Regions from separate parts of the Pseudomonas berkeleyensis genome, predicted to be linked through region 3. Evidence: predicted binding sites of a transcription regulator. Region 3 holds the regulator's gene; each other region holds the start of a gene.
The links. Region 3 encodes FliA, which starts transcription of late flagellar genes. Its sites were predicted from a motif close to CTAAAGTTTNNNNNNNNNNNGCCGNTAA; they were not measured.
Positions count from the first base shown of each region.

Region 1: HS968_RS08375 (methyl-accepting chemotaxis protein) is a predicted target of FliA. The motif match lies at 1,395-1,422, and genes of this name have one in related genera.
Region 2: motA (flagellar motor stator protein MotA) is a predicted target of FliA. The motif match lies at 3,464-3,491, and genes of this name have one in related genera.

Region 1 is NZ_CP059139.1:1,801,031-1,811,405, forward strand. It holds gene HS968_RS08360 (CAP domain-containing protein) at 1-289, shown strand, start outside; gene HS968_RS08365 (NAD(P)H-dependent oxidoreductase) at 306-893, opposite strand; gene HS968_RS08370 (putative quinol monooxygenase) at 1,044-1,340, shown strand; gene HS968_RS08375 (methyl-accepting chemotaxis protein) at 1,451-2,764, shown strand; gene HS968_RS08380 (peptidase U32 family protein) at 2,814-4,823, opposite strand; gene HS968_RS08385 (YecA/YgfB family protein) at 4,978-5,622, shown strand; gene HS968_RS08390 (BRO-N domain-containing protein) at 5,766-6,224, opposite strand; gene HS968_RS08395 (helix-turn-helix domain-containing protein) at 6,341-6,754, shown strand; gene HS968_RS08400 (HDOD domain-containing protein) at 6,857-7,678, opposite strand; gene eco (serine protease inhibitor ecotin) at 7,847-8,323, opposite strand; gene HS968_RS08410 (cupin domain-containing protein) at 8,456-8,803, opposite strand; gene HS968_RS08415 (DMT family transporter) at 8,907-9,764, opposite strand; gene HS968_RS08420 (LysR family transcriptional regulator) at 10,169-10,375, opposite strand, start outside.
Region 2 is NZ_CP059139.1:768,972-779,346, forward strand. It holds gene asd (archaetidylserine decarboxylase) at 106-966, opposite strand; gene HS968_RS03535 (rhodanese-like domain-containing protein) at 1,037-1,852, opposite strand; gene HS968_RS03540 (HDOD domain-containing protein) at 1,903-3,426, opposite strand; gene motA (flagellar motor stator protein MotA) at 3,546-4,397, shown strand; gene motB (flagellar motor protein MotB) at 4,414-5,430, shown strand; gene rsgA (small ribosomal subunit biogenesis GTPase RsgA) at 5,424-6,455, opposite strand; gene HS968_RS03560 (class I SAM-dependent methyltransferase) at 6,544-7,338, shown strand; gene orn (oligoribonuclease) at 7,370-7,912, shown strand; gene queG (tRNA epoxyqueuosine(34) reductase QueG) at 8,023-9,087, opposite strand; gene HS968_RS03575 (NAD(P)H-hydrate dehydratase) at 9,149-10,375, shown strand, end outside.
Region 3 is NZ_CP059139.1:2,145,710-2,156,084, reverse strand. It holds gene HS968_RS10070 (chemotaxis protein CheA) at 1-1,740, opposite strand, end outside; gene HS968_RS10065 (protein phosphatase CheZ) at 1,753-2,541, opposite strand; gene HS968_RS10060 (chemotaxis response regulator CheY) at 2,561-2,935, opposite strand; gene fliA (RNA polymerase sigma factor FliA) at 3,044-3,790, opposite strand; gene fleN (flagellar synthesis regulator FleN) at 3,787-4,617, opposite strand; gene flhF (flagellar biosynthesis protein FlhF) at 4,709-6,019, opposite strand; gene flhA (flagellar biosynthesis protein FlhA) at 6,031-8,154, opposite strand; gene flhB (flagellar biosynthesis protein FlhB) at 8,425-9,561, opposite strand; gene fliR (flagellar biosynthetic protein FliR) at 9,564-10,340, opposite strand; gene fliQ (flagellar biosynthesis protein FliQ) at 10,354-10,375, opposite strand, start outside.

The DNA of each region.
Region 1 (10,375 bases), 340 kb from region 3:
AGCGCATAGCCGCGCCATGGCCAATGGCAACTTCTTCGCTCATCAGGGGCGTGATGGCCGCACACCGGGCGATCGCGCGGAGCTGGCGGGTTACAGCGGCGGCCGAGTGGGCGAGAACATCGCCGCCGCGCTGGACACCCCGGGCAAGGTGGTCGAAGGCTGGCTGGCCAGCCCGGGCCATTGCGCCAACATCATGAACCCGCAGTTCGATGCCCTTGGCGCCGCCTACGGCAGCGACCCGCAGAGTGACGCCGGCATCTACTGGACGGCATTGTTCGGCGGGCAATGAACCGCAGCAGCAAGCATCAGTTGCTGCCGAACACCTTGGCCAGGTGCTGCTCGTAGCGCGCCACGTCGTGCTCGATGTTCGGCACCTTCATCACGTCATTGCAGATGAAGGTGGGCAGGGCGCTCATGCCGAGGAACTCGTTGGCCTTGTGGAAGGGGAAGTACACCGCGTCCACGCCTTTGCCTTCGAAGAAATCCGTCGGGTCTTCGAAGGCCTGCACCGGGGCGTTCCAGGTCAGCGACAGCATGTATTGCTTGCCCTGGATCAGGCCGCCGCTGCCGTACTTCTGCGAGGCATCGGAGCGGGTACGGCCATCGCTGGCGTAGAGGCTGCCATGGCCGGCGGTGAACACCTCGTCGAGGTACTTCTTCACCGTCCACGGTGCGCCCATCCACCAACCGGGCATCTGATAGATCACCACGTCGGCCCAGAGGATTTTCTGCACTTCTTCTTCCACGTCGTAACCACCGTCGATGAAGGTGGTCTTGACGTCGAAACCGGCGCGGTCGAGATACGCCACGGCGGTGTCGTGCAAGGTGCTGTTGTAGCGGCCTTCGGAGTGTGCGAACTGTTTGCCGCCGTTGAGTAGCAGGATCTTTTTCATGAGTGACTCCCGGAAATGATGGGAGCAGATTAACCATCGGCCTGCCATGGAAACAGCCGCTCACAGGCAAAGGATTGTTGACTGATAGTCATGAAAATGACGACTTGGCGTGCGCTAGAGTGTGGCCATTCCTTCACGGCAGGAGCCAACATGCACGCCTTCATTCTTCACGCCCATACCAAACCTGAGCAGGCCGAGGCCTTCGAACGACTGTTCCGCACCTATATCGAGCCCAGCCGCGCCGAGCCGGGCTGCATCGAGTACCACATGCTGCGCGATGCGCAGGATCCGACGTTGTTCATCTTCTACGAGGTCTGGGCCTCGCCGGCGGCGTTGGCCGAGCACATGGCGTTGCCGCACATGCGCGCCTTCCACGAACGGCGCATGGACTACCTGCGGCGCGATCTGGACGTGCGGGCCGTCGAGGTGCTCGGCACGGTGGTCTGACACACCGCTTTTCACGCTTTGCCAATCGCCTTCTATGCTTGAGTTGACGCCGGCCTCGATTGATTCGCCGGTCGGCCGTTCACAGGAAGAGGACTGCTTGGAGAAGGCACATGTTCGGTAACCAGTTGAAGAAGGAGTTGCAGCAGAAAGACACCGAGCTGTCGCTGTACAAGCAGCTCGTCCAAGGCATACAGGCGCAGAAGATCATGCTGTCGATCGATCCCCAGCAGCGGATCGTCGATTTCAACGACAAGTTCGCCCGTTTCGTCGGTTATGCGCCCGAGCAACTGAAAGGGCGCCCGCTGAGCGACTTCGTGCCGGCCTACGTCAAGGATCTGCCGTGCTACAAGGATCTCAGTGCGGCGATCGTTTCCGGTCATTCGATCAGTGATCGCTATCGTTTCCTGCGCAGCGATGGCGCGCTGGTGTGGGTGCAGGCCTCCTGGATGCCTCTGGCGGACGAACGGGGCGTCGTGCAACGTGTTCAGTGCATCGGTAGCGAGATAACCGAGAGCATGAACAAGGCGCGCGAGAACGAGGATTTCATCAACGCACTGCTACGCTCGACCGCCGTGATCGAGTTCGACCTGCAGGGCCACGTGCTCAACGCCAACGAGCAGTTCCTGAGTGCCATGGGCTACAGCCTGGAGCGGATCAGGGGCCAACACCACCGCATCTTCTGCGAACCGCAGGAGTCATCCTCCGCCGAGTACACACGCTTCTGGGAACGCCTGAACCGTGGCGAGTTCGTCGCCGGGCGTTTCAAGCGCGTAGACAGCCACGGTCACGTGGTCTGGCTCGAAGCGACCTACAACCCGGTGCACGACACTCAGAATCGTCTGTACAAGGTGGTCAAGTTCGCCACGGTGATCACCGACCAGGTCAACCGCGAAGAAGAGGTCAACGACGCGGCCGACACCGCCTACGGCATTTCTCAGCGTACCGACACCACCGCCCAGCGCGGTGCCCAGGTGGTGACCGAGACGGTGCAGACCATGCAGCGCATCGCCGAGCAGATGACGTCGGCCTCCGAAGGGATCGAGGCCCTTGGCAAGCAGTCGGTGCTGATCAGTACCATGGTGCAGACCATCGGTGGTATCGCCCAGCAGACCAACCTGCTGGCGCTGAACGCAGCCATCGAGGCCGCGCGGGCAGGGGAGCAGGGGCGTGGTTTCGCCGTCGTCGCCGACGAGGTGCGCCAGCTAGCCAGCCGTACCAGCAAGGCCACCGAGGAGATCGTCGGGGTGGTGCAGGACAACCAGAAGCTGGTGGACGCCGCTGTGCGCGACATGGCCAACAGTCGCGCCCAGGCCGAGGCCGGCCTGCAACTGGCCAATCAGGCGGGTGATGTGATCGTGGAGATTCGTCAGGGCGCCAAGCAAGTGCTCGGCGCCGTGGAGCGCTTCGCCCGACAACTGCACTAGGCCTTCACTGCTGGAGCCTTGCCGAGGGTGTGCATGGCGCACCCTCGGATCAGTGGCTGTAGCCCGGTTTCTGGCGAATGGTCTTGAGCAGATCATCCGGGCTGATGTGGCCGACTACCTGAGTCGCGGCGCTGCCCGGATGCGGCAGGTCGAGGATGTGGCCTTTCATCTTGCCGATCACGTGCATCTCGCACGGCTTGCAGTCGAACTTCAGGGTCAGCACTTCATCGCCGTGCACGAGTTGCATCGGCGCGACGCGGGTTTTCACGCCGGTAACGCCCTTGGCCTGCTTCGGGCACAGGTTGAAGGAGAAGCGTAGGCAGTGCTTGGTGATCATCACCGGCACTTCGCCGGGCTCTTCGTGTGCCTCGTAGGCGGCGTCGATCAGCTGTACGCCGTGGCGGTGATAGAAATCGCGCGCCTTCTGGTTGTAGACGTTGTAGAGGAACGACAGGTGCGATTCCGGGTACACCGGCGCCGGCTCGGTTTCGGCCTTGCGGTTACCGCGCGGGTGAGCGGCGACGCGCGCTTCGGTGAGCTTGTCGATGGCGTCGCGGCGCAGTGCCTTGAGCTGCGAGTTGGGCACGAAGAACGCCTGCGGTGCATCCAGCGTCACGCCCTGGGCGTGGTAGATGGTGGTGCCGAGCTGGGTGAGCAGGTCGCGCAGGCCGTCGAGCGCCTGCTCCGGTTTGTTGGCCGCGCCGAATGGGCCGGGCAGGGCAACGTCGACGCTGATGCCTTCTTCGCTGGTGGCGGTGAGCTTGAGGGCGTCTTCGCGCAGCTCGGCCTTCCAGCTCACGCCGATGCGGCGCTCGGCACTGGTGCGTTGCAGGGCTTGCTGCCAGTTATGGTCGAGGTTGCGCGAGAGCGGGTGATTCGGGCGCAGACGGAACAGACCTTCGGGCATCTCGTTGGGCTCGACGCGGTAGCGATAGCGCTTCTCGCCGTCTTCCTCGAACTCACCCTTCAATTCGGCGATGTTGGCGCGGAAGCCGACCACTTCGCGCTTGACCAGTACGTTGAGGCCGTCGCCGTTGGACAGCGGCTCATGGGTGACGGCGATCAGGTCGCGCTTGTTGACCTTCTCGACATTGCCGACCGCCAGCCCGGTGAAGGTTGGCGAGTCGAAGGCGCCGATATCGACTTTGCGCTCGGTGACGAAGTAGTCGGTGCTGCCGCGGTGGAAGGTCTTGTCCGGGTCGGGCACGAAGAAGTGCGCGGTGCGGCCGCTGGAGGCGCGGGCCAAGTCCGGACGATCCTCGAGAATCGCGTCGAGTTCGCGGCGGTAGTGGGCGGTGATGTTCTTCACGTAGGCCACATCCTTGTAGCGGCCCTCGATCTTGAACGAGCGCACGCCGGCCTCGACCAAGGCGCGCAGGTTGGCGCTCTGGTTGTTGTCCTTCATGGACAGCAGGTGTTTTTCGTAGGCGATCACGCCGCCTTTTTCATCCTTGAGGGTGTAGGGCAGGCGGCAGGCCTGCGAGCAGTCGCCGCGGTTGGCACTGCGCCCGGTCTGCGCGTGGGAGATGTTGCACTGGCCGGAGAAGGCCACGCACAGCGCGCCATGGATGAAGAACTCGATGGCGGCATCGGTTTCATCGGCGATGGCGCGGATTTCCTGCAGGTTCAGCTCGCGGGCCAGCACCAGTTGGGAGAAGCCGGCCTGGTCGAGAAACTTGGCGCGTGCCAGGGTTCGAATGTCGGTCTGGGTGCTGGCATGCAGCTCGATGGGCGGAATATCCAGCTCCATCACGCCCATGTCCTGCACGATCAGCGCGTCCACGCCCGCGTCGTAGAGCTGGTGGATCAGCGTGCGTGCCGGCTCCAGCTCATCGTCGTGCAGGATGGTGTTGATCGTGGTGAACACCCGCGCGTGGTAGCGGCGGGCGAACTCCACCAGCCCGGCGATATCGCTCACTTCGTTGCAGGCATTGTGCCGCGCGCCGAAGCTCGGGCCGCCGATGTAGACGGCGTCGGCGCCATGCAGGATGGCCTCGCGGGCGATCTCGACATCACGCGCAGGGCTGAGCAGTTCCAGGTGGTTCTTGGGCAAGGACATGGTTTTTCTATTTAGGGCTGAGGCACGGTTGGGCGCGCATTGTACCGGGCCATCGCGGCGGGGGCATCCGCGATGTGCCGGACGGCGGCTCAGGCTGTCTGAATCCCCGTATCTGTGGGACAGTAGCGGCCTTTTTTCAGCGTGAGGCGTGGCGATGGACAACAGAGGGTTGGAGAAGCTCGATCAGTGGCTGCTCAAGTACGGCAATGATGACTCGATCCTGTCCGCCAGCGAGCTGGATGGTTATTTCGCTGCCATCGTCTCCAGCCCGCGTCAGGTCGCGCCTGCTGTCTGGTATGCGGCGATCTGGGCCGACCAGCTGCCACAGTGGCCCAGCGACAAGGATGGCGAGCGCTTCATGAGGCTGGCTGTCGAGCTGATGAGCGAGGCGACCTACATGCTCAGCGAGGAGCCGGATGACTACGAGGCGATCTTCCTGGCAGACAGCAACGGCAAGGGCGAGAAGCTGATCGTTTCGGAATGGTGCTCGGGTTATCTGCGCGGCGCCGCGGTGGCAGGCTGGCTGGAGGAGGCGTTGTCCGAGGCCGCGTCAGCGGCGCTGAAGCTGATCGCCCTGCATGGCGACGAAAGCGGCACGGAAACGCTCAAGGCCATGTCCGACGCCGAATACGACGCCAGCACGGCGATGATCGAGCCGGCAGCGGTCGAGCTCTACGAATACTGGCAGCAGAACCTGCAGCCCTTGCTGCCAGTGCGCCGCGATGACGCCAAGGTCGGTCGCAACGATCCGTGCACCTGTGGCAGCGGCAAGAAGTACAAGCAGTGCTGCATGTCGTGAGCGAGGGCTCACTGGCGCTGACTGTGGGCGATTGATCCGTGCGGGCCGGCAGAGTTACGCCGGCCCGTTAGCGGGTACCCCTTACGCCGCAGCGGTTGGCTGGGCACAGTCGGTGCGCACAGCGCACCCTACGAGCTTGGTGCTCAGCCACCACGGTGTTCATCGTTCAGTCCAAGCAGTTCCGGCCGGCTGCCGAACAGCTGCATCACATCGTTCACCGACATCCACCAGTCGTCGTGCCATTTGAGCACGCGCAGGCGTTTGTCTGCCGCGTTCAGTTGCCGGTAGCTCGGCAGGTTGGCGCTGCTGAACAGGTGCGGCAACAGGGCCTGGCACAACCACTCGCGCAGGCGCTCGGCTCGTGGGCTGGTGCTGTGCAGGCTCAGGCGCAGCAGGTTCTCCAGATCGATCATGGCCTGCGGCGTTTCTTCGTTGCCGAACAAGATGCCGTCGGGGCGGCAGTGGCTCAGCAGCGCCGCGTGTTCGTCAGCCAGTTCCAGTGCCTGGCAGATAGGCTGCGCGGCGAACCAGAAACGACCATCCGCGGCTCGCTGCACAGTGAGGCGGATGTCTTCGAAGCTGGGGTTGAGTGGACTGATCATGGCGCCTCCTTGTGCACGAAATAAAACCCTGTGAATCGCGATGAAATCATGAATTTCATTTAAAATACAACTGAATGTTCAATCAAGCATGGAAGCGGAATTTAACGTCCGCGTCCATGACCGAGAAAACAGAATTCGCCCAGCGCTTGCGCAGTGCCATGATCGCGGCTGGCTATCCAGATCGCCCAGCCGTGCTGGAGCGTGAGTTCAACTCGCGCTACTGGGGGCGCTCCGTGACCTTCCAGGCCGTTTCGCGTTGGCTGCGCGGCGAGGCGATCCCTTCCCAGGACAAGCTGCAGGTGCTGGCCGAGTGGCTGCGTGTCGAACCGCAGGAGCTGCGCTTCGGTGAGCGCGCTGCGGCCACCGTGCGTGAGCAGCGTGGTCGTTGGGAGGATCCGAAGTTCTATCAGGAACGTGAGGTCATCGAGGCCTTTCTGGGCCTGCCGATGCCGCAGCGCAAAGTCGTGCGTGAAGTGGTCATGGCCTTGGCCGTTGCAGCCAAGGCCGATACCGACAAGAAGCCCGGCTAACGCTGAGCGTCGCGCTGGCTTTCATTTCCCTGCCTGGCCCTGGGTCAGTTCTCGCCTGCACCCTGAGTGAGGCGGCGGGTTGTCGCCAGGCAGATGTTCATTTCATCCCAGCAATTCGGCGAATGCCTTGTCTGCCTCCAGCACGGCGGGCAGCGCCTGGAACAGTTTGCTCAGGTCGACCTCCTCGAACAGTGGACCTTCCAGGCTCTGTTGAGCCTGCTCGCTCACACCGTCGAGTTCGATGGTCTCGCCGATCAGTACCGATTGCGCCACCAGCCGGGCATAGACCCCGTCGTCCGGCGCCTGGCTGGGGCGGGCCTGGTAGCCGATGGCGTGCTGGATCAGTTGCGGCAATTGCCAGCGGCGTGCCAGTTCTGCGCCTACCTCCGGGTAGCCGAAGCCCAGTTGCAGGGTTTCCTCGGCGGCATGAGCGGCGGCTTCGCGCTGCGGTTGGCGGTTGAGGCGGCGGGCAAAGTCCGGCGCGCCAGCCTGGATCAGCAATTCGCCGATGTTGTGCATCATCCCGCAGGTGAAGGCGGCGTCGGCATCCAATTGCAACTGCCTGGCCAGGGTGCGGGCGATGCTCGCCACGCGGAAGCTGTTGAGCCAGAAGGCCTTCAGGTCGAAGCCGGTGTCTACCTTGAACGCGCCGGTCACCGCCGAGGCCATCACCAGCGTGCGCAGGGTGTTGAAGCCTAGGCGCATGGCCGCATCTTCCACGCTGGTGGCTTCTCGAGCGCCACGAAAACGCGCCGAGTTGGCCAGGCGCAACACCTTGGCGGCGATCACCGGGTCACGTTCGATGTTGCGTGCCACGCTTTCCAGGTTGGCGCTGGGGTTGTCGAACTGCTGGATCAGCTCCTGCGCGACCTTGGGGATGCTGGGCAGGCTATGCAGTTCGGCGAAGAGGTGTTCGATATCCATGGCTGGTTCCGCTACAGATGCTTGCTGGGATAAGCCGGAGCATAACCAGCAAGGGAGTTGGAGTCAGCGTGATAAAGGCGTCAGCGCGGCTTATTTTCATAAGCCGCGCTGGGCAACCTGTGCCGATGGGCTATCTGTGACGGGAAAGGCTATCGCGCGAGACGCCTGTCACTGGCGCGGTGCTTGGGTGACGTCGCTGCCGGCCGACCAGATGCGATAGCGCACCTCGACGTCCGATGGTGCGTAGATCACCAGCGGCAGCTTGCTGTTGTAACGCACCAGTTGCGGCTCGCCGCCAACGCGCACGAAGGCCGGTTTACGGCTGCCGTCCGGGCAGGCCATCAGCGTGCTCATTGCCGGACCGACCTGGCCCAGCTCGTAATAGCTGTAGCCCCAGCCTTCCACGGTCTTTTCCTGCCACTGGCCACCCAGGCGCTGCTGGTTGCAGTCCACTTCCAGGGTTTTGCCGGCGATGATCTCCACCTTGTGCTCGGCTTCGTCGGCCTGCGCTGGCAGCTCGATCACATGGCGGTTGTAGCCGTCGGCAGCAGCGGGGTAGGGCTTGAGTGCCTCGGGCGTGGCGGCGCAGGCTGCCAGGGGCAGGGCGCAGGCGAGGGTGAACAGCGGCAGTTTGAGTCGATTCATGAGAGTTCCTTGCTGAAAGACCTTGTGGGTCGTCCGTGGTTGGAAACCGCCGGATCGGCGGAGGAGCACTGACCGTTGTGAATAGGTCAGGTTCCTGGGTTTTTCAAGCAAGGTTGCCGCTGTCAGGCCGCGTCAGGCGAACACGAAGTACTTGCGCACTGTCTCGACCACTTCCCAGGTGCCTTTCATACCGGGCTCGACCACGAAGATATCGCCAGCCTTGAGGTGAATCGGCTGCATGCCGTCCGGGGTGATGATGCAGTAGCCTTCCTGGAAGTGGCAGTACTCCCACTTCACATACTCCACCCGCCATTTACCGGGGGTGCAGATCCAGGTGCCCATGATCTTGCTGCCGTCATCGGAGGTGTAGGCGTTGAGGTTGACGGTGTGCGGCTCACCCTCGATACGCTCCCATTTGCAGGCGTCGACGACAGGCATCGGCTGGGTATCGCGCAGGACGGTGATCGGTTTGTTGGCCATGGGGCGCTCCAGTGAAATGATCGAAAGGGCGTTCACCATAGAGCGCCAGGACGACGCTCGGTTGTCTGGGGTCGACATGGGCGTGCGCATTCGCGCAGCCGATTCAGGCTGGCAAAGGTGGGCGTGTGCGTAACGTGAGACCGGCGTGCACCATCAGCGTGACGATCACCAGCGCGCCGCCATACAGCGTTGCCTGGGCCGGCACTTCGCTCAGGAAATACCAGACCCACAAGGTGCCCAGCACGCTTTCCAGCAAATAGAACAAGGCAACCTCGGCTGAGGGCAGGTAGCGTGTCGCGTTGTTGATCAGCAAGGTGGCCAGCGGCATTTGCAGCAGCCCCATGACGGCCAGCGCCAGATAGCTGGCCCCGTCCAGGCCGAACGGCTGGGCCATGGGCAAGCTGATCAACGCCGCGGCCAGGCCGCCCAGCGCAATCAGCGGCATGCGTTCGAGGCTGGGGTGTCTGCGCAACAAGGTGAGGTTGGCGCCTAGCGCTGCCGAAGACAGCAGCGCATAGACATTGCCGAGCAGATCGCTGCTCGTGAAGGAGCCGGCGAATACCAGCACGATGCCCAGCGTCGCCACGCTGATCGCCAGCCAGGTGCGCAGTGCTACCGGCTCGTGCAGGAAGAAACGGGTAAGGAGTGCGGCGAACAGCGGTGCGGTGCTCAGTATGACCACCACGTTGGCCACCGTGGTGTGGATGATCGCCAGCACGAAGAAGATCGAGATCAGTGCCAGCAGGAGGGCCGATGTGGCACTGAGCAGCGGCTGCGCGCGGATGCTCGCACGGCTTCTGGTCGACAGCGAGAACGCGCCAAGGGCGAGGAACATCAACAGCCCGCGCCAGAACACGATACTCCAGCCGTCCGCCTGCACCAGACGTACCAACAGGCCATCGAAGCTGAGCACCACGATTCCAGTGGTGACGAGCAGCAAGCCGCGTGCTGAGTCTTTCATCCTGATTCCCCTGGCATGCCGTTATCCGGTTGTCTGTTGCACCTCGCCGGGATAGTCGGCGATATGCGGTTCAGGTGTCCGTTTGATGATCGCGTGAGTCGAGGCCGCTGGCCTGTCCAGACACGTCCCGGGCATGTGCGGTTCGCGACGTTCGCTAATGAGTGGCGGCTTTCCTTCTCCGCTGTCCGTGTGGGCAGGCCAGCAGCGTGCTCATCGCCGCGATGCTGTTCACTTAAGGTCGTGTGCGTCCTGCTCCCCTCTCCCATTTATGGGGGAGGGGTTGGGGGAGAGGGCTGAAATCATTACGAAACTGCTAGTTTTCCCCTCTCCCCTGAGGGGCGAGGGGATTGATCGCGTCCAACCGTTTCTTATGTGAGCAGCACTATGCTCATCACCGGATCTGCTTAGTCGTTTGCGCTGTCGGATTTACCCTGCCAGTTGCCGCCAGGGCGCGGCTTCAGTTCTGGCGGCAAGGCCAGCAGCAGGTAATCCATGAACAGGCGAACCTTGGGCGTCAGCTCGTAGCGGTCACGCACGCATAGGTAGTAATCCAGCGGGGCACTGGTCGCCCGGCTGCGTGTGGGCGTCGCGGAAGAGAACAGCTCCACCAG
Region 2 (10,375 bases), 1.4 Mb from region 3:
TCTAGCAGCATCTTGCCGCGCTGGCAGCCGTTCTATGGAACGGCTGCCGTGTGAGCGTTCGGTTCTATGACCAGATGGTCGATGTTCGGGTTCAGGCGCCGAGCCTCAGGCTCGGGCATTGCCGAGCAACTGTCCCATGCGCACGGGGCTGCCGGCGCCCAACTCTTCGGCCCACTGCACCTGTTCCGGGCCGAACAGAACGATGGCGGTTGAGCCCAGTTTGAAACGTCCCAGCTCGGCACCCTTGGCCAGCTCGATAGGGCCGCGCGACTCGGCGTCGTAACGAGTGCTCTTCAGCTCGCGTTTGGGTGGTGTGACCAGACCGGCCCACACGGTTTCCACGCTGGCCACGATCATCGCGCCGACCAGTACCACGGCCATCGGGCCGCGCTCGGTGTCGAACAGGCAGACCACGCGCTCGTTGCGGGCAAAGAGTTCCGGTACGTTTTCCGCGGTGGTCTGGTTGACCGAGAACAGGCGACCCGGCACGTAGACCATCTCCTTCAGGGTGCCGGCCAGCGGCATATGGACGCGGTGGTAGTCCTTGGGGGAAAGGTACACGGTGGCAAACTGGCCACCCATGAAGGGAGCGGCGCGGCTGGTGTCGCCGCCGAGCAGTTCGGTGGCGCTGAAGCTGTGGCCCTTGGCCTGGAAGATACGGCCATGCTCGATGGCGCCCAGTTGGCTGATCGCACCATCGGCCGGGCTGAGAATTGCACCGGGGGTTTCATCCAGCGGGCGGGCGCCGTCTTTCAGTGCGCGGGTGAAGAAGGCGTTGAAGTGCTCGTATGCGCTCAGCTCTTCGACCTGGGCTTCGCTCATGTTGACCTGGTACTGCTTGGCGAACCAGGCGATCAGGCGATTCTTCAGCCAGCCGATGCGGCATTCGGCCACGCAGCCGATCAGGCGCGAGAGCAGATGGTGAGGCAGCAGGTACTGGCTGAGGATAAAAAGACGTTGTTTCATCGTGTTTCCTTGAAAGTTCGGAATCCGGCTGGCATGACCAGGCCGGCGTGCAACGGATTGTCGATCAGGCTCAACGTTCGATCGGCGTGTCGGGCAGGTTGCCCCACTCGGCCCAGGAGCCGGCGTAAGCCTTCACCCGCGGATAGCCCAAAGACTTGGCCACCACATAAGTGAAGCCTGAGCGACGATGGGTCTGGCAGTGGGTGATGATTTCCTTGTCCGGGGTGATGCCCAGATGCTGCAGGACATCGGCGATATCCTTACGGATGCGCATGCCGCGCTGCGCATCCATGCCGGCCGTCCATTCGAAATTGATCGCGCCGGGAATATGGCCGCCGCGTGCGGAACTGAGCTTCTCGCCGCGGTATTCATCTGCGCCGCGGACGTCCCAGATTGCCATGTCGGCATCCCCAAGGCGTGACCGGAGGTAGTCGCGCGTTGCCGTGGGTTCGTCGTGCAGCGTCAGTGATACCTGTGTGGGGTGTCGCGCTGGTGTGTCCTGGCTCAGCTCGCGTCCTTCGCTGATCCAGGCTTGCAGGCCGCCATTGAGGAAGTGATGGCGACTGTGGCCGATCACGTCGAGCAGCCAGATGAACCGTCCGGCCCAGGGGCCGCCTTCATCGTCGTACAGGACGTAGGTCGCGTCAGGGTGATGGCCGATATCGGCGAACAGCGCCTCCAACTGAGCGCGCTCGGGCAGCAGGCCGGGTGCGGGCGGCTGGCCCAGTTGCGTGCGCTTGGCATCGACCCACTGAGCGCCGGGAATATGGCCGGCGGCATAACGTGCGGCGCTACTGAGATCGATCAGGATCAGATCAGCGGCATCCAGGCGTTCGGCCAGTTCGGCGGGCTCGATCACCAGGGGCAGGTTTGCGAAGGCGGACATGACGGCCTCCCTATATGAAAAGAGGTCGATTGTAGCGGAATCCGAGTGGTTCAGCGCCCGCGGCGGGAAAAGCTGGCCAGGGCGCGTTCGATGCACTGCACGGTCTTGCCGAATGCTTGCAGGCAAACATCGTTCAGCGGCTGGCTACCTTGGTCGGCCACCACCAGCATTACCACGCGACCGTTGCTGGCGATGGAGCGCAGCAGAATATGCTCGCTGGGGAACAGGGCTTTCAGGTTGCCCGGCAGCAGTGCGGAAAACTGGGCCACGTTGGCGGGCGTCAGGCGCAGTTGTCCGGGCTGGCCAAGCAGGCGCCGCAGCATCTGACTCTGTGCCGGATCGAGTGCCAGGCCAAGCGCGCTGGCGTCGAGCCCGAACTGTTGCTGGGTTTGCAGGCGGCTATGTTGGCGATCGGCTAGCAGCAACAGGATGCGCTTGAGGCCGCAGGCTTGCAGGGCATCGCGCGCGCATGCGGTCAATTGCGGGACATTGGTGAAACTGCTGGGGTCTGCGAGCAGGCGAGCGCAGTGTTGGCGCCAGGCAGCGAGGTCATCGCGTTTGGGCGGCGGTGCCACGGTAATGGCAGGCGTCAGGCGATGGGCGTCCCATGGCCAGATCAGTGCCTGCGCCGGATGCCAGAGTGCGCTGTCATGGATCAGGCGGGCGCTGCTTACTGCGTGTTGGTGGACTTCCTGTTGCAGCTCGCTCAAGGGGAGCTGCAGGTAGAGGCCGGTGAGTCTCTGCCAACGCAGGCTGTGGTCGGTGTTCCAGGCATGGTGGGCGGACACGGCCAGGCCGTTGGCCAGCAATACGCAGTTGCTTGGTTGTGTCAGCCAGTGACGCAGCGGCGTATCGGCATCGAGCATCTGCTGCTGATGCAGTGGGTGTTCGTTGTCGCGAGCGATATGCAGCGCCTTGACCAACTGGCGCCGATCACGCTCCAGCAGGCGGTAGCCTCGTACGATCCACTCCGGCAAGCGCCAGCGCTCGGCCAGCTTGACGCACAGTTGGATCAGCGGAACGCCGAGCAACTCCTTCTCGACCTTGGCCGGACGTTCACCCTTGAGCAGAACGCGCTGCTCCCATGCCTCGAAAAGCTGAGGATGCGCGCACAGCAGCGGCCAGATCGGCGCGAGAAACAGCAAACTGCAACCGTGCAGCTCATTCCATAGGCGTGCCAGGCGTGCCCCAAACAGGCCGCGGGCTTGCTGGCTGGCATGCTGGCTGATCAACAGGATTTGTCGGAATGCCAGGGGAATTTCGTGCTCGGGCAGGGCTGGCGCCTGGTTCAGTAGCGCTTCGCAACGGCTCAGCCCTAGACGCGACAAGGCGGTTTCGACGCTTTCGGCCGGGTCGCTGAGGCTATTGCCTGACTGGTTGGCTTCGCGCAATACCTGCAGGGCGAAGGAGGGGCTCAGTTCGATCGCTTCGGCAATTTCGCGCCAGGTGCGGCGGCTGTCGGCAAGGATGCGACGCAGGCGCAAGTGCTGTTGCTGCTCGATTGGCAGTGGCAACTTGCCCAGTTGTTGTAACCAGGCGTCCAGAGTGCGTGGTAGAGACTTTGACGTCGACATATTGGCTCGAGTCGAACTGGCTTTTGACCATAACTGGCTATAGTCTGGCGTACAAGTTCCAATAATTAGAAGGGTTGTTTTTAATAACCCATCCTCTAGGCTCTGCAAGCGTCTCTTTCATGGCAAAAATCATAGGCATCATTGTCGTCTTTGGCTGCGTATTCGGCGGGTTCATGCTTTCGGGCGGGAAGCTGATGGCATTGGTGCACCCCTTCGAAGTGATGATTATCGGCGGTGCTGCGCTGGGTGCATTCCTGCAGGCAAACCCCGGCAGCATGTTCATGACGGTATTTAAAAAGTCGCTGAGCATGTTTGGCAGCCGTTTCACTCATGCTTATTACCTCGAAGTGCTCAAGCTTCTGTATGAAATCCTCAACAAGAGTCGCCGCGAAGGCATGATGGCCATCGAGGCGGATGTCGAGGATCCCAACGCCAGTCCGATCTTCAGCAAGTATCCAGGCGTACTCAAAGATGCGCGGATGACCGCGTTCATCTGTGATTACCTGCGCATCATGTCGTCCGGCAACATGGCCCCGCATGAGCTGGAAGGACTGTTCGACATGGAGCTGGCCAGCCTCAAGGAGGAAGTCGAGCACCCGGCGCATGCGGTAGCCAAGGTCGCCGATGGCATGCCGGCGATGGGTATCGTTGCGGCGGTTCTGGGTATCGTGATCACCATGTCGATTCTGGCCGAGGCGGACAACGCGCAGATCGGTGAGAAAGTGGGCACCGCACTGGTCGGTACCTTCCTCGGGATTCTTGCCTCCTATGGCTTTTTCGGTCCGCTTTCGGGCGCGCTGGAGCACGATGCCAAGGAGGAGCTGAACCTCTATGAAGCGATCAAGGCGACTCTGGTCGCTTCGGCCTCGGGCATGCCGCCGAGCCTGGCGGTGGAGTTCGGCCGCAAGGTGCTCTATCCGGCGCACCGGCCGAGCTTCAGCGAGCTCGAGCAGGCCATGCGTGGTAACTGAGCCGAGTCGCTGAATCATGGAAAACAACCAACCCATCATCGTCAAACGGGTCAAGAAGAGCGCTGGCGGGCATCATGGCGGTGCCTGGAAGATCGCGTTCGCCGACTTTGCTACCGCGATGATGGCGTTCTTCCTGGTGATGTGGCTGATGTCTTCGGCTACGCCGGAGCAGAAACGCGCTATTTCCGGTTATTTCCAGGATCCCGTCGGTTTTACCGAAAGTGCCAGCCCCTATGCCATCGATCTGGGCGGCACGCCGACGCCTGCGCCCGAGCGCACGCTGAACCCGGATATGTCGGAAACGCCTGAAAGCCAGCCGGATGAAGTCAACATCAGCTCCGACATGGTCGAGACCCTGGCGGACAAGATGGAGCGCGAACGCCTGGAGTTGCTGCTGCAGGAGTTGCAGAACAAGGTCGAGGAGAATCCGCAGCTGCAGCGTTTCAAGGATCAGATCCTGTTCGAGATCACCCAGGATGGTTTGCGCATCCAGATCATGGACGCCGAGAACCGACCGATGTTCGCCCTCGGTAGCGCCGAGTTGCAGCCTTATTTCGAGGACATCCTGCTGGCCATGGCCGATACCATTCGCGCGGTGCCGAACAAGATCAGCATCAGCGGCCATACCGATGCCAAACCCTTCGTGGGGCGCGGTGATTTCGGCAACTGGGAGTTGTCGGCCAACCGCGCCAATGCGGCGCGGCGTACGTTGATCGCGGGCGGTTATTCCGAAGGCCAGGTGGCGCGCGTGGTGGGCTACGCCTCGTCGGCGCTGTTCGATCGCGAAGACCCGCTCAATCCGGTCAATCGGCGTATCGATATCATCGTGCTGACCAAGAAGGCGCAGCGCGCCATCGAGGGCGAACAGGGCGCTGACGAAGGGGCGGCCGCTCCGGCTGCATCGGATGCGCCGCCTGCCGCCCAGGCGCCGAACGGTGCGCCAGGCGACCCGCTACCAGCTGACCAGGTGCGCCAGCGGCTGAATATTTTCGAAGATGGCGCTCTGCAGTTCGATCAACTGAACAATCAGTAATCATCTTCCGGCAGGCTGGCGAGGATGTGCCGGTAGCTGGCCATGCGTTGAGGTTGCACGCGGCCATCTTCCAGTGCCTGTAACAGCGCACAGCCAGGCTCGCGGTCGTGCTTGCAGTCGCGAAAGCGGCAGCGGCCGAGCAGGTCGTGGAATTCGATGAAGCCTGCCTCTACATCATCACGGCTGACATGGCCCAGGCCGAATTCGCGGATACCGGGCGAATCGATCAACTGGCCGCCGCCCGGGAAGTGGAATAGCCGCGCCGTGGTGGTGGTGTGCGTGCCCTTGCCGGTCAGCTCCGACAGCGCACCGACGCGGGTGTCGACGCCAGGCAGCAACCCGTTGACCAGCGATGACTTGCCCACGCCGGACTGGCCGACGAATACGCTGACATTACCGTCCAGGCGTTGCTTCAACTGCTCCATGCCATCGCCCTGATGGGCCGAAACCTCCAGCAGCGGATAGCCCAGTTGGCGATAGACCTTGAGCAGCGCATCGAGCGCTCCCTGATTCTGTTCGTCGATCAGGTCGGCTTTGTTCAGCAGCAGTAAGGGATGGATACCGGCGTGCTCGGCGGCTACCAGATAGCGATCGATCAGGTTGGCGTGCGGTTCGGGCAGTGGGGCGAAGACAATGACGATCTGGTCGACGTTGGCGGCGACCGGTTTGAGCTGGCCGCGCATGTCGGGCCGGCATAGCTCGCTTGTTCTCGGCAGTTGCGCGACGATTACGCCGTCGCCCTGATTGCCGGGGCGCCAGACCACCTGATCACCAGTGACCAGCGCCGGCAGGTTGGCGCGCAAATGGCAGCGGAATATCTGCCCGGCCAGTTCGCCTTGCAGGCCTTCGATTTCCACCTGGACGCCGAAGTGAGCGATCACCAGGCCGGTCTGCTCCGGTCCCAGGTCTCCTCCTTCCAATGCTTCCATTGCCCGCGACTCGCGCTTGGCGGCGCGGGCGGCGCGCTCGCCCTGAATCTTTTCGATCCGCCAGTTCTGGCGGCGATTGAGTTGGCGTTTGGCCATGGAGTTTCCGGGGTGGTGGAGAGTTGATCGCGGCGAGTTTAGCATGAGCGCTCGGCGGCCATTCGGCTGCCAGCAGCAGAGACTGGGAATGGCGATAGGCGAGGAAAGAGCGGTGCTGCGGTTACCGGTGTTGCGGGCCTTGTTGGCGCAAGGCCTGGCCGTGGCTCTGGTGGTAGTGTTGGTGTATCTGCTGGCGTTGCTGCCCTGGCGTATGTCGTTGCTGTCGGTGGCTCTTTTGCAGGGCGTTCTGGCAGCGGTGATTGGCTGGCGGCTTGGCCTGTCACGCTGGTGGTTATGGATCAACCTGGCTTTTCTGCCGGCTCTGCTCGTGGTGCAGCGCGCTGAATTGCCCGGCTGGCTGTTCCTCCTGGGCTTCGTGCTGTTGCTCCTAGTCAACTGGAACAGCCTGCGCGAACAGGTTCCGCTTTATCTGAGTGGTCGCAAAGCACAGCAACGCCTGCAGCAGTGCTTGAGCGAGCGCGAGTTGCCACTGCGTTTCGTTGACCTGGGGTGCGGTACAGCGGGCACGCTGCTACAACTCGCACGACGTTTTCCGCGTGGGCAGTTCGTCGGGGTCGAAACGGCGCCATTGCTCTTCGTCTTCGCCTGGTTACGCTGCTTGCTGCAGGAAAATTGCAGCATTCGCTATCAGAGCCTGTGGCAGGTCGATCTGGCGACCTTCGATGTCGCCTACTGCTTTCTCTCTCCGGTGCCGATGCCGCGGCTCTGGGCCAAGGCGCAAACCGAGATGCGCGCTGGTAGCTGGTTGATCAGCAATACCTTCGAGATTGCGGATGTGCCGGCCGACCAGGTATTCGAGATCAATGAAGGGCGCCAGACCCGATTGTTGCTCTGGCAGATGAAAGGGGCGGATATCCGCTAGACTTGGCGCCTGAGCCAAGGAGCCCTTCATCATGCAGAACCCCAATAACCTGATCTGGATCGACCTGGAAATGACCGGTCTGGAGCCAGAGCGCGACGTGATCATCGAAATGGCCACTATCGTCACCGATAGCGAGCTGAACGTGTTGGCCGAAGGGCCGGTCATCGCCGTTCACCAGAGCGATGAGGCCCTGGCTGGCATGGATGAGTGGAACACCCGCACCCATGGCCAGAGTGGCCTGACCCAACGCGTGCGTGAGAGCCGTATCGACACGGCAGCGGCCGAGGCGCAGACCATTGCCTTCCTCGAACAGTGGGTGCCGAAGGGCAAGTCGCCGATCTGCGGTAACAGCATCGGCCAGGATCGTCGCTTCCTCTACAAGTACATGCCGGCTCTGGAAGCCTATTTCCACTATCGCTATTTGGATGTCTCGACGCTGAAGATCCTTGCCGGCATGTGGGCGCCGGAGGTCAAGGACAGCTTCCAGAAAACCGCCACGCACCAGGCGCTGGATGACATTCGTGAGTCCATCGCCGAGCTTCGCCACTACCGCGAGCACTTCCTCAAGGTCTGATCCGGGTATCCCCTGCAGGGTGCGCCGTGCGCACCTAGCCCTGCCTCTGGCTCCGTAGCCCGGATGCAATCCGGGGAGGCGGACATCACCGCTCCCGGATTGCGCCACGGCTATAAGGCGCCGTGTCGATCCAGTGCCCACTCGACATGCTCGCGTACCAGCGCTGACGGGTGCTCGCGCCGCGCCTGCAAGGCTTCCAGTACCGGGATCGTCGAGGGTGCATTGCCCAGGCCGACCGCCAGGTTGCGCAGCCAGCGCTCGTAGCCGGCGCGGCGCAGCGGCGAGCCTTCGGTACGGCTGAGAAACTCCTCTTCCGTCCACAGGAACAGCTCGGCCAAACCGCTGTTGTCCAGGCCATGGCGTGGCTGGAAGTCGCCCTGTTCGGTGGGGCGGGCGAAGCGATTCCAGGGACAGACGATCTGGCAATCATCGCAGCCGAACACCCGGTTGCCGATGGGGGCGCGTAACTCCTCCGGGATTGGGCCTTTGAGCTCGATGGTCAGGTAGGAGATACAGCGCCGCGCATCCAGTACATAAGGGCCGACGAAGGCGGCGGTGGGGCAGATGTCCATGCAGGCGCTGCAGCGCCCGCAATGTTCGCTGCCGTGCGGGGCGTCGACCGGCAGCGGCAGATCGACGAACAGTTCGCCGAGAAAGAAGTAGCTGCCGGCCTTGCGGTTGAGCACCAGCGTGTTCTTGCCGATCCAGCCCAGTCCGGCCTGCTCGGCGATGGCCTTTTCCAGCACCGGTGCGCTGTCGACGAAGGCGCGGTAGCCGAATGGGCCGATCTGCTGCTGGATGCGCTCGGCCAGTTGCTGCAAGCGCTTGCGGATCAGTTTGTGATAGTCGCGGCCAAGGGCGTAGCGCGACACATAGGCCTGCTCTGGTTCCTTCAGGCGCTGAGCCATCTGTGTATCACCGGGTAGGTAATCCATGCGTAGCGACACCACACGCAGGGTGCCCGGCACCAGTTCCTGCGGGCGCGAGCGCTTGTCGCCGTGCGCGGCCATATAGTCCATCTCGCCCTGATAGCCAGCGGCCAGCCAGCGCTTGAGGTGCGCTTCGTGCTCGCCCAGCTCGACATCGGCAATGCCAACTTGCTGGAAGCCCAGCTCGCGCCCCCAGTCCTTGATGGACAGGGCGAGGGCATTGAGGTCGAGGGAGTGGTCGGACATGGGGCGGGCGCTGGCGTTGGACGTGCGTATAATTCTGCCAGACATCTGCCCTGAGCGAGCCATGCATCGACTTCCCGCTTCTCTGCCCTTGAGCCTGCACAGCGCCGAGCAAGTGCGTGCGCTGGATGCACAACTGATTGCAGCCGGTACGCCGGGCTTCGAGCTGATGCAGCGTGCAGCCCATGCGGCCTGGCGCGTTCTGCGCCGGAAGTGGCCGGAGGCCGGCGAGATCACCGTGCTGGCCGGGCGCGGCAACAATGCCGGGGATGGTTATCTGATCGCTGCCCTTGCACTGCGCGCGGGTTGGCGTGTACGGGTGCTGGCAGTGGGTGACGCTGCGGCCCTGGTCGGGGATGCCGCTCAGGCGTGCATGGAGGCCCGCAGTGCAGGGGGGGCTATAGAGTCATGGAGCGAGTGCGCGCCGTTGTCCGGCGTGCTGGTCGATGCCTTGCTCGGTACCGGCCTGGCTGGCGATGTGCGCGAGCCCTATGCCCAGGCTATACGCCTGATCAATCGCAGCGGCCTGCCGGTGCTGGCGGTGGATATTCCGTCAGGGTTGCATGCCGAGACGGGGGCACGGCTTGGTGTGGCGGTGCGTGCCGATCTGACCGTGACCTTCATCGCTCTCAAGTTGGGGCTGTTCACCGGGCTAGGGCCGGAGCTGTGCGGGGAATTGCAGTTCGATGACCTGCAGGGCGATGAGCGCTTGCTGGCGCATGCTCCCAGCCTGGCGCAGCGCCTCGATCCTGCCAACCTGCCGCGCCTGGCTGCTCGTTCGCCGGTCGCGCACAAGGGCCAGTTTGGTCATGTGCTGGTGGTGGGCGGCGACCTGGGCATGGGCGGTGCGGCGCTGTTGTGTGCCGACAGTGCCTTGCGTGCTGGCGCTGGCCTGGTGTCGTTGGCCACGCGTGCGGAGCATGTCACGGCGGCCCTGGTGCGCCGGCCGGAGGTCATGTGTGCAGCGGTGAACTCGGCCAATCAGTTGATCGCACTGATCGAGCGTGCCGATGTCTGCGTAGTGGGCCCTGGACTGGGGCAGGGTGCTTGGGCGCGTAGTGTGCTGTCTGCCGTCGCTGGTCTTGATCTGCCACAGGTCTGGGATGCCGATGCGCTGAATCTTCTGGCCGCCGGCCAGGTGTCTGCACCGCTCCAGGGCGTGCTGACGCCGCATCCGGGCGAAGCCGCGCGTTTGCTGGGCATCGATAGTGCAGCGTTGCAGGCGGATCGTCCTGCAGCGGCGCGTGCGCTGGCCGCGCGTTTCGGTCTGGTCGTGGTGCTCAAGGGCGCC
Region 3 (10,375 bases):
GAACACGTTGACCGTGCCGTTGAGCTGGGAAATCTTGGTTTTCACCACGTCCATGCCGACACCGCGGCCGGACACATCGGAAATCTCGGTCTTGGTCGAGAAGCCCGGGGCGAAGATCAGGTTGTAGCACTCGAACTCGTTCAGGCGATCGGCCGCGTCCTTATCCAGCAGGCCTTTCTCGACGGCCTTGGCACGTAGCACGTCGGCATCCATGCCTTTGCCGTCGTCGGTGATCGACAGCAGGATATGGTCGCCTTCCTGCTCGGCGGACAGCACCACGCGGCCTGCGCGAGCCTTGCCAGCCTTCTCGCGCTCTTCCGGGGTTTCTACGCCGTGGTCGACGGCATTGCGCACCAAGTGCACCAGCGGGTCGGCGAGAGCCTCGACCAGGTTCTTATCGAGGTCGGTCTCTTCACCCACCAACTCGAGGTTGATTTCCTTCTTCAGGTTGCGCGCCAGATCGCGTACCAGGCGAGGGAAGCGGCCGAAGACCTTCTTGATCGGCTGCATGCGGGTCTTCATCACCGAGGTCTGCAGATCCGCAGTCACCACGTCGAGGTTCGACACGGCCTTGGACATGGCCTCGTCACCGCTGTTGAGCCCCAGGCGTACCAGGCGGTTACGCACCAGCACCAGCTCGCCGACCATGTTCATGATCTCGTCGAGGCGAGCGGTATCGACCCGCACGGTGGTTTCCGCCTCGCTCGCCGGTGCTACCGCCTTGTCCGCAACCGGTGCCGGAGCGGCCGGCGCACGCGCCGCGGCAGGCTCGGCCTTGGCTGCGGGCTTGGCCGGAGCAGCCTTGGCTGCAGCAGGCTTGGCTACCGCAGCAGGTGCCGGTGCAGGCTCGCTCGGAGGAACGAATTTGCCTTTGCCATGCAACTGATCGAGCAGGGATTCGAACTCGTCATCGGTAATGTCATCACTGACCGGCGCAGCGGCTTCGACTGCCGCAGCGACCGGAGCGGCCGCTTCAGGTGCTGTGGAAAACTGGCCCTTGCCATGCAGTTGATCGAGCAGGGCCTCGAATTCGTCGTCGGTGATATCGTCACCAGCCGGAGTTGCGGCAGGGGCTGCCGCGACGGCAACGTCAGCCGAAGCCTCGACCGTACCGCTGAACTGGCCCTTGCCATGCAACTGATCGAGCAGAGACTCGAACTCGTCGTCGGTAATTTCATCGCTGGCAGCAACGCTCTCGCTGGCCGGCGCATCCCCCAGGGCATCGAGCAGTTGCTCGAATTCGCTGTCAGTGATGTCGCCCGAGGCGGGAGCCGCAGCGACCGGCTCGGGCACTGCTACAGGCTCGGGCTCACGAGCAGGAGCCGGGGCTGCGGGAGCCGAGTCGGCGCCCGCCGGCTCGGCCAGGCGCGCCAATGCCGCCAGCAGTTCAGGAGTGGCTGGTGTCGGCTCGCGGCGCTCACGCACCTCGCCGAACATGCCATTGACAGCATCAAGAGCCTCGAGCACCACATCCATCAATTCCGAATCGACGCGACGCTCACCCTTGCGCAGGATGTCGAAGACGTTTTCGGCGATATGGCAGCACTCCACCAGCTCATTGAGCTGGAGGAAGCCCGCTCCGCCCTTGACGGTATGGAAACCGCGAAAGATGGCGTTGAGCAGGTTCATGTCGTCCGGTCGGCTTTCCAGCTCGACTAATTGTTCGGACAACTGTTCGAGAATCTCGCCGGCCTCTACCAGGAAATCCTGGAGGATCTCTTCATCGGCGCCGAAGCTCATATTGTGTGCTCCTTAGAACCCTAGGCTGGACAGCAGGTCGTCGACATCGTCCTGGCTGGAGGCAACGTCATCACGCTTATCGGCATGAATCTGCGGACCTTCACCCCGCGATGGCTCTTTTAATTTTTCCTGTTCGGTGCGCAGCACTTCATGGTCGTGCTGAATACCGGCAAAACGGTCGACCTGACTGGCCATCAACATCAGCTTGAGCAGGTTGCTTTCCACCTCGGTCACCAGTTGGGTGACACGCTTGATCACTTGCCCGGTCAGATCCTGATAGTCCTGTGCCAGCAAAATGTCGTTGAGGTGACTGGAAAGTTTGTTGCCATCACGCTCGCTGCGAGCGAGGAAAAGTTCGATGCGTTTGGCCAACTCACGAAAGCCATCGGCGCCCATTTCACGACGCATGAAACGGCCCCACTCGACGCTCAGACTCTGCGCCTCATCGCTCAGGTCATTGACCAGCGGCGCGCTCTGCTCCACCAGATCCATGGTGCGATTGGCAGCCTTCTCGGTCATGGTGACAACGTAATTCAGGCGTTCGGTGGCATCGGCGATCTGCGACAGCTCCTGGGCATGCGGCATACGCGGATCAAGCTGGAAATTGACAATGGCGTTGTGCAGCTCACGGGTCAGCTTGCCGACCTCGTGATACAGGCCACGATCACGAACCTTGTTGAGCTCATTAATCAGTTGTACCGCGGCGCCGAAGTTGCCTTGTTCGAGGCTATCGACCAGATCGCGGGCATTGCTTTTCAGGGTCGACTCAAGGTCACCCAGCGTGGAGTCATCGTGTTCCATAGCACCCTCGCGGCCGACATCAGCCGTTGACCCGCTCGAAGATCTTCTCGATCTTTTCCTTCAGCACCTGGGCGGTGAAGGGTTTGACCACATAGCCGTTCACACCAGCTTGGGCCGCCTCGATGATCTGATCGCGCTTGGCTTCGGCAGTCACCATCAACACCGGCAGGTGCTTCAGGCGTTCATCGGCGCGCACGGCACGCAGCAGGTCGATGCCGGTCATACCGGGCATGTTCCAGTCGGTCACCAAAAAATCGAAACTGCCGCTTTGCAACATCGGCAACGCCGAGGTGCCATCGTCGGCTTCTGCGGTGTTGGTGAAACCCAAGTCCCGCAAGAGGTTCTTGATGATCCGTCGCATCGTCGAGAAATCGTCAACGATGAGGATTTTCATGTTCTTGTCCAAGTCGACCTCCGTACAGTCCCAAACGTATTGCGCTCGCAACCACGTCCTTTAATCATGAAACCGTTAACAGGCCGTTTAAGCCTGCGAATACGCTGTTCAGCCAGCGCGCCATTCACTCAGCCGCGAACGCAGACGCGCTGCGCACTGGCTGTGCAACTGGCTGACGCGTGACTCGCTAACCCCCAGCACTTCGCCGATTTCTTTCAAGTTCAGTTCTTCGTCGTAATACAGCGCCAGCACGAGACGTTCACGCTCCGGCAAACCAGCGATGGCATCGGCCAAGGCCGCCTGGAAGCGTTCGTCTTCGAGGTCCCGCGAAGGTTCGAGGTGGGTGTGCCCGGCGTCTTCGTGCAGCCCGCCATGCTCGCCGTCCTGCAACAGGTCGTCGAAGCTGAACAGGCGGCTGCCCAAAGTGTCGCCAAGAATGCCGTAGTAATCCTCCAGACTCAATTGGAGTTCGGCCGCAACTTCGTGATCTTTAGCGTCACGCCCCGTTCTGGCCTCAACAACGCGAATCGCATCGCTGACCATACGGCTGTTGCGGTGTACCGAACGCGGTGCCCAATCGCCCTTGCGCACCTCGTCGAGCATGGCCCCACGGATACGGATACCGGCGAAAGTTTCGAAGCTGGCGCCCTTGCTGGAGTCGTATTTGCGCGAGGCTTCGAGCAGACCGATCATGCCGGCCTGGATCAGGTCATCGACCTGCACGCTGGCCGGCAGACGTGCCAGCAAGTGATAGGCAATCCGCTTGACCAGTGGCGCATAGCGCTCGATCAGCTGATGCTGGGAATCCTGCGCCTGAGCCTTGTTGTACATACGAAGTCCAGAGGCTGCTGTCATACGGCCGAGTCTGCAGTCGGTTGCTGCACCAGACGCTCGACGAAAAACTCCAGATGGCCACGGGGATTGGCCGGCAACGGCCAGGTGTCGACCTTCTGAGCTATCGCCTTGAACGCCAGAGCGCACTTGGATCGAGGGAAGGCTTCATAGACGGCGCGCTGTTTCTGCACGGCCTTGCGCACGCACTCATCGTAGGGCACGGCACCGACATACTGCAGGGCGACATCGAGGAAACGATCCGTCACCTTGGTCAGCTTAGCAAAGAGATTGCGCCCTTCCTGCGGGCTGTGGGCCATGTTGGCCAAAACGCGGAAGCGGCTGATGCCGTGGTCGCGATTGAGCAGCTTGATCAGCGCGTAGGCGTCGGTGATCGAGGTCGGCTCATCGCACACCACCACGAGAATTTCCTGCGCTGCGCGAACGAAACTGACCACCGCATCGCCAATACCGGCCGCGGTGTCGATCACCAGCACGTCGAGGTTCTCGCTGATGTCGCTAAACGCCTGGATCAGGCCAGCGTGCTGCATGGGCGTAAGGCTGACCATGCTCTGCGTACCGGACGCCGCCGGCACGATACGAACACCACCGGGCCCCTGCAGCAGCACGTCACGCAGATCGCATTCACCGGCGATCACATCGGCCAGGGTGCGTTTGGGCGTCAGTCCCAACAGAACGTCGACGTTGGCCAGGCCAAGGTCAGCGTCCATCAGCATCACCCGACGGCCGAGATCGGCCAGGGCCATGGACAGATTGACCGACACGTTGGTCTTGCCGACGCCACCTTTGCCGCCAGTCACCGCAATCACCTGTACGGGATGCATACCCATGTTATTTCTATACCTTGTCTAACTTCGACTTGACCCTGACAGGCCGTTCACTCTCGCCTACTCGGCAAAAGGATGCACGATTCTTATTGCCTCAACCGGCACGAGCCGGCTTCTGGTAGAGCCCGGCAAACATCTGCGCCATGGCATCTTCACTCGGTTCTTCGGCGGCCTGCAAACCTACTGCGCGACTGACCAGTTGATGACTGCGCGGCACCTGCAGATCGTCCGGAATACGCGGCCCGTCCGTGACATAGGCTACCGGCAGATGCTGGCCTATAGCCAGACCTAAAACCTCGCCCAGGCTCACCGCCTCGTCCAGTTTCGTCAGTATGCAGCCTGCCAGTCCACAACGCTTGTAACTATGGTAGGCCGCCTTGAGCACTTGGCTCTGACTTGTTGCCGCCAGAACCAGATAATTTTTCGCATTGATACGCGCCGACGCCAGGCTTTCCAGTTGCAGACGCAGTGCGGGATCGTTACCCGGCAGGCCTGCTGTGTCGACCAGCACCACACGTTTCTTCGCCAGCGGAGTCAGCGCCTGCAACAACGACTGACCAGGATCGACCTGAGTCACCGATACGCCCAGGATACGCCCCAGGGTCTTGAGTTGCTCCTGCGCGCCAATACGGTAACTGTCCATGCTCACCAGAGCGACCTGCTGCGCGCCGTACTTAAGCACGTAACGCGCGGCCAGCTTGGCCAGGGTGGTGGTCTTGCCCATACCGGCCGGACCGACCAGGGCAATCACCCCGCCCTCCTCCAGCGGCTCTACCTTCGGCGTTCTGATCGCGTGAGCCAGGTGCGCCAGCAGCATGCGCCAGGCCTGGCGCGGCTCAGCCACACCTGCCACCTTGCTCAGCAGCGCCTGCGACAGCTCGGCAGACAGACCCATGCGTTGCAGGCGGCGCCACAGATTAGCTTGTTGCGGACGGCGATTTTGCAGCTGGCCCCAGGCGATGGAGCCCAGTTGCACTTCGATCAGCTCACGCAGGCCGTGCAACTCGAAACGCATGGCATCCAGCGCACGGGGGTCGACGGCCGGCGTAGCAGGTACTGCGGCCTCGACCGGACGCTGCGGCTTGACCGGAGTGGCTGGCAGCTCGGGTGCCAGCAGAGATTCGTTGGCGAATAACTGGCGATCCTTGCCGGCGTCCTGCTCGGCACGGGTGGCGAGTTCGGCCTGGGCACTGGCGATGCGCGCCTGGGTCTTGCGCAGCTCGGCTTCCAGCGCCGGGTTCGGTCGCACCGGAGCCGGCGTCACCTGATAGTCCAGCGCGGCAGTCAGCTCGACACCACCGGCCACGCGGCGGTTGCCAATGATCGCAGCATCGGCACCCAGCTCGTCACGCACCAGTTTCATGGCGGTTCGCATATCGGCGGCGAAGAAGCGTTTGACCTGCATGACCCTTTACCTCAGTTCTGGCCCACAGTGGCGACTATGGTGACCTGCTTGTTGTCCGGAATTTCCTGGTAGGCCAGCACGTGCATGCTGGATACCGCCAACCGCGCGAAGCGCGACAACATCGCCCGGATCGGGCCGGCCACCAGCAGAATCACCGGCTTGCCGAGCATTTCCTGGCGCTGCGCCGCTTCCACCAGGGAACGCTGCAGCTTCTCGGCCATGCCCGGTTCCAGGAGGATGCCATCCTCACTGCCCTGACCGGCCTTCTGCAGACTATTGAGCAATATCTGTTCCAACCTCGGTTCGAGGGTGATCACAGGCAGCTCCGGCTCTAGTCCCACAATGCTTTGCACGATTGCACGGGCCAACGCCACCCGTACGGCGGCGACCATAGCGGCGGGATCTTGACTCTTCGGCGCCACGTTGGCGATGGCTTCGGCAATGGTGCGGATATCGCGCACCGGCACCTGCTCCTGCAACAGCGCTTGCAGCACCTTGAGCAGGGTCGACAGCGACACCAGGCCCGGCACCAGCTCTTCGGCCAGCTTCGGCGAGCTCTTGGCCAGCAATTGCATGAGCTGCTGCACTTCCTCATGCCCGAGCAGCTCGTGAGCGTGCTTGTGCAGGATCTGGTTGAGGTGGGTGGCAACCACGGTACTGGCGTCGACCACGGTATAGCCGAGCGACTGCGCCTGATCACGCTGAGTGGGGTCGATCCACACGGCCTCCAGACCGAACGCCGGATCCTTGGCGGCAATGCCATTGAGTGGGCCGAACACCTGACCGGGGTTGATCGCCAATTCACGATCCGGATAGACCTCGGCCTCGGCCACGCTGACGCCCATCAGCGTCAAACGGTAGGCGTTGGGCGCCAGGTCGAGGTTGTCGCGGATATGCACCGAGGGCATGAGAAAGCCCATCTCCTGCGACAACTTCTTGCGTACGCCCTTGATCCGCGCCAGCAGTTGCCCGCCCTGATTACGGTCGACCAGTGGGATAAGGCGATAGCCAACTTCCAGGCCGACCATGTCCACAGGCATGACGTCATCCCAACCCAGCTCCTTGACCTCCTGCGCCTTCTGCGCCGGAATCAGCTCCTGCTGACGCTGCACTTCCTGCTGCTCGACCTCTTGCGCCCTGCGCTTCTTGTTGGCGATCCAGTAGGCGCCACCTGCAGCGATCAGGCCCAGACCAATGAAGGAAACATGCGGCATGCCCGGCACCAGGCCCATGACGATCAGGATGATCGCCGCCACAGCCAGCGCACGCGGCGAAGCGAACATCTGCCGGTTGACCTGCTGGCCCATGTCTTCGGAGCTGGATACGCGAGTAACCATGATGGCTGCAGCGGTGGACAGCAGCAGCGAGGGAATCTGCGCGACCAGGCCGTCACCGATCACCAGCAGCGCGTAGATCTTGCTCGCGTCGGCAAAGCTAAGGCCATGCTGCAGCATGCCGATGGCCATGCCGCCGATCAGGGTAACGAACATGATCAGCAGGCCGGCGATGGCATCACCGCGAACGAATTTGCTGGCACCGTCCATGGAACCGTAGAAATCCGCTTCCTGAGCGACTTCGGAGCGACGTTTCTTGGCTTCGGCCTGGTCAATCAGACCGGCGTTCAGATCCGCGTCGATGGCCATCTGCTTGCCGGGCATGGCATCGAGGGTGAAACGCGCGCTGACTTCGGAAATCCGCCCGGCACCCTTGGTGACCACCACAAAGTTGATGATCACCAGGATGGCGAAGACCACCACACCGACCACGTAGTTACCGCCGATCACCACCTCGCCGAAGGCCTGGATTACCTTACCCGCGGCGTGCGGCCCCTCCTGACCGTGCAGCAGCACGACACGCGTGGAAGCGACGTTGAGCGCCAGGCGCAACAAGGTGGCGACCAGCAGGATGGTGGGGAATACGGCGAAGTCCAGCGGGCGCAGCGCGTAGACGGCGACCAGCAGCACGACGATGGACAAGGCGATGTTGAACGTGAACAGGGTGTCGAGCAGTAGCGGCGGCACCGGCAGCGTGACCATGCCCAGCAGCGCCAACAACAGCAGCGGGATGCCAAGGCTGCCCTGGCGCAGGCCGGCCAGGTTGCCACGAGCGTCCCCGATGATTTGCGAGCGGTTGATGTTGAATGCCACGTGACTACCCCAGCCAATTCAATCTTTTGACGCAGAGCTGCGCTTTACAGGGGTAATGGCAAGAAGCGTTCCAGAAACGCGGCGACAGGCTACAAGCCTCGATCTACAGGGTAAAAACGCCTGGTTCCGTAGGGCGCACCGGGCGGCGATCCGTTCGCGAAGCAGTACGCTGCTGGATTTGTGCCGCGCCCAGACACGGCGGACTGTTCGCTGGCGCTCCTGAGTCCGCCCTACGAGCGGTCGGCGTCCCGATCCGCCCTACGAATCGCGGCGCAGATCCGGCGGAATCGGCAGATCGGGCAACGGCCCTGGCCGCTTGCCCTTGCCGGCGCGGTACTGACGCAACTGGTAGACGTAGGCCAACACTTGCGCTACGGCGAGATACAGACCGGCCGGAATCTCCTGTTCGAGTTCCGTGGAGTAGTAAACCGCCCGGGCCAGAGCCGGCGACTCCAGCACCATGACCTGGTGCTCCTGAGCGATCTCGCGAATCTTCAGCGCCAGGAAGTCGCCACCCTTGGCCAGCAGCACCGGTGCGCCGCCATTGTCCGGATCGTACTTGAGCGCCACGGCGAAGTGGGTCGGGTTGGTGATCACCACGTCAGCCTGAGGTACGGCCTGCATCATGCGGCGCTCGGCCATCTCACGTTGCAACTGACGAATACGCCCTTTGACCTCCGGCTTACCTTCGGTGTCCTTGTACTCGTCGCGCACTTCCTGCTTGGTCATCTTCAGCTTGTTCTTGTGGCTCCACAGCTGGAACGGCACGTCCACCGCTGCGATCAGAATCAGCCCACACGACAGCCACAGCGCGCTCCAACCCACCACCTGCAAGCTATGCAGGATGGCGGGTTCCACCGGTTCATTGGCGATGGCGAGCAGATCGTCCTGATCCATCGACAGCACCAGCAAGGCCACAGCGAGGATCACCAGAAACTTGGCTAGAGCCTTGAGCAGCTCAACCAGCGCCTGCACCGAGAACATCCGCTTGAGCCCGGCCAGCGGGTTCATGCGACTGCCCTTGGGCTGCAACGCCTCGACCGAGAACAACCAGCCGCCCAAGACGATGGGGCCGGCGATGGAGGCGATCAACAAGGCGATGAGAAACGGCAACATGGCCTGCAAGGCATGCTTGCCGGACGCGAGCAGGTGCAGCGCCATGCTGCCTTCGTTCATCAGCACGTCACGTGACAGGCTGAAGTTGCCGCGCATCAGGTCGAGCATGGCGTCGCCCATCTGCGCACCGAAGATCATCAGCGCGATGGTGCCGGTCAGGGTCACCGCCAGGGTATTGAGCTCCTTGGAGCGAGCGATCTGGCCTTTTTTCCGCGACTCTTCGAGCCGCTTACCAGTGGGTTCCTCGCTCTTGTCGGCGCCGCTCTCGCTCTCGGCCATGGCTACCTCATCCGGGCGAATTCGCCCAGTTGCTGCAAGGCTTCACTGGCCAACCCCTGAAACAGGTTGCCGAAGTCGGAAAGCCCCACCCAGAAGATCACCAGGCCCAGGGCCAGGGTCAGGGGGAAGCCGATGGAAAAGATGTTCAGCTGCGGCGCGGCGCGGGTCATCACACCGAAGGCCAGGTTGATCACCAACAGCGCAGTGACCATTGGCAGGGTCAACAACAGGCCAGCACCGATCACCCAGCTCAGCTTGCCAGCCAGTTCCCAGTAGTGGTTGACCATCAGGCCCTGCCCGGAGGGCAAGGCGACGAAGCTCTCGGCGAGAATCTCCAGCGCCACCAAGTGGCCATTGATGGCCAGAAACAGCAAGGTCACCAGCATCAGCATGAACTGACCGAGCACCGGTACCGACACACCATTGGCCGGGTCGACCATGGAGGCGAAGCCCAGGCCCATCTGCATGGCGATGATCTGCCCAGCCACGGCGAACAGGTGGAAAAACAGCTGCAGGATGAAACCGAACATGGCACCAATCAGCACCTGCTCGAGGATCAGCAACAGGCTGCGCAGGCTCAGCGCATCCACTTGCGGCATGGGCGGCAGGGTGGGCACCAGCACGACGCTGATGGCCAGCGCCAGGTACAGCCGCACCCGGGTCGGCACCAGCTGGGTACCGATGATCGGCATCACCATCAGCATCGCGGCAATACGGAACAACGGCAGCAGAAACTGGCCGATCCAGCCGCTGATCTGCTCGTTGCTCAATTCCAGCATCGTGCCCTGCCCCTCAACCTATGAGGTACGGAATG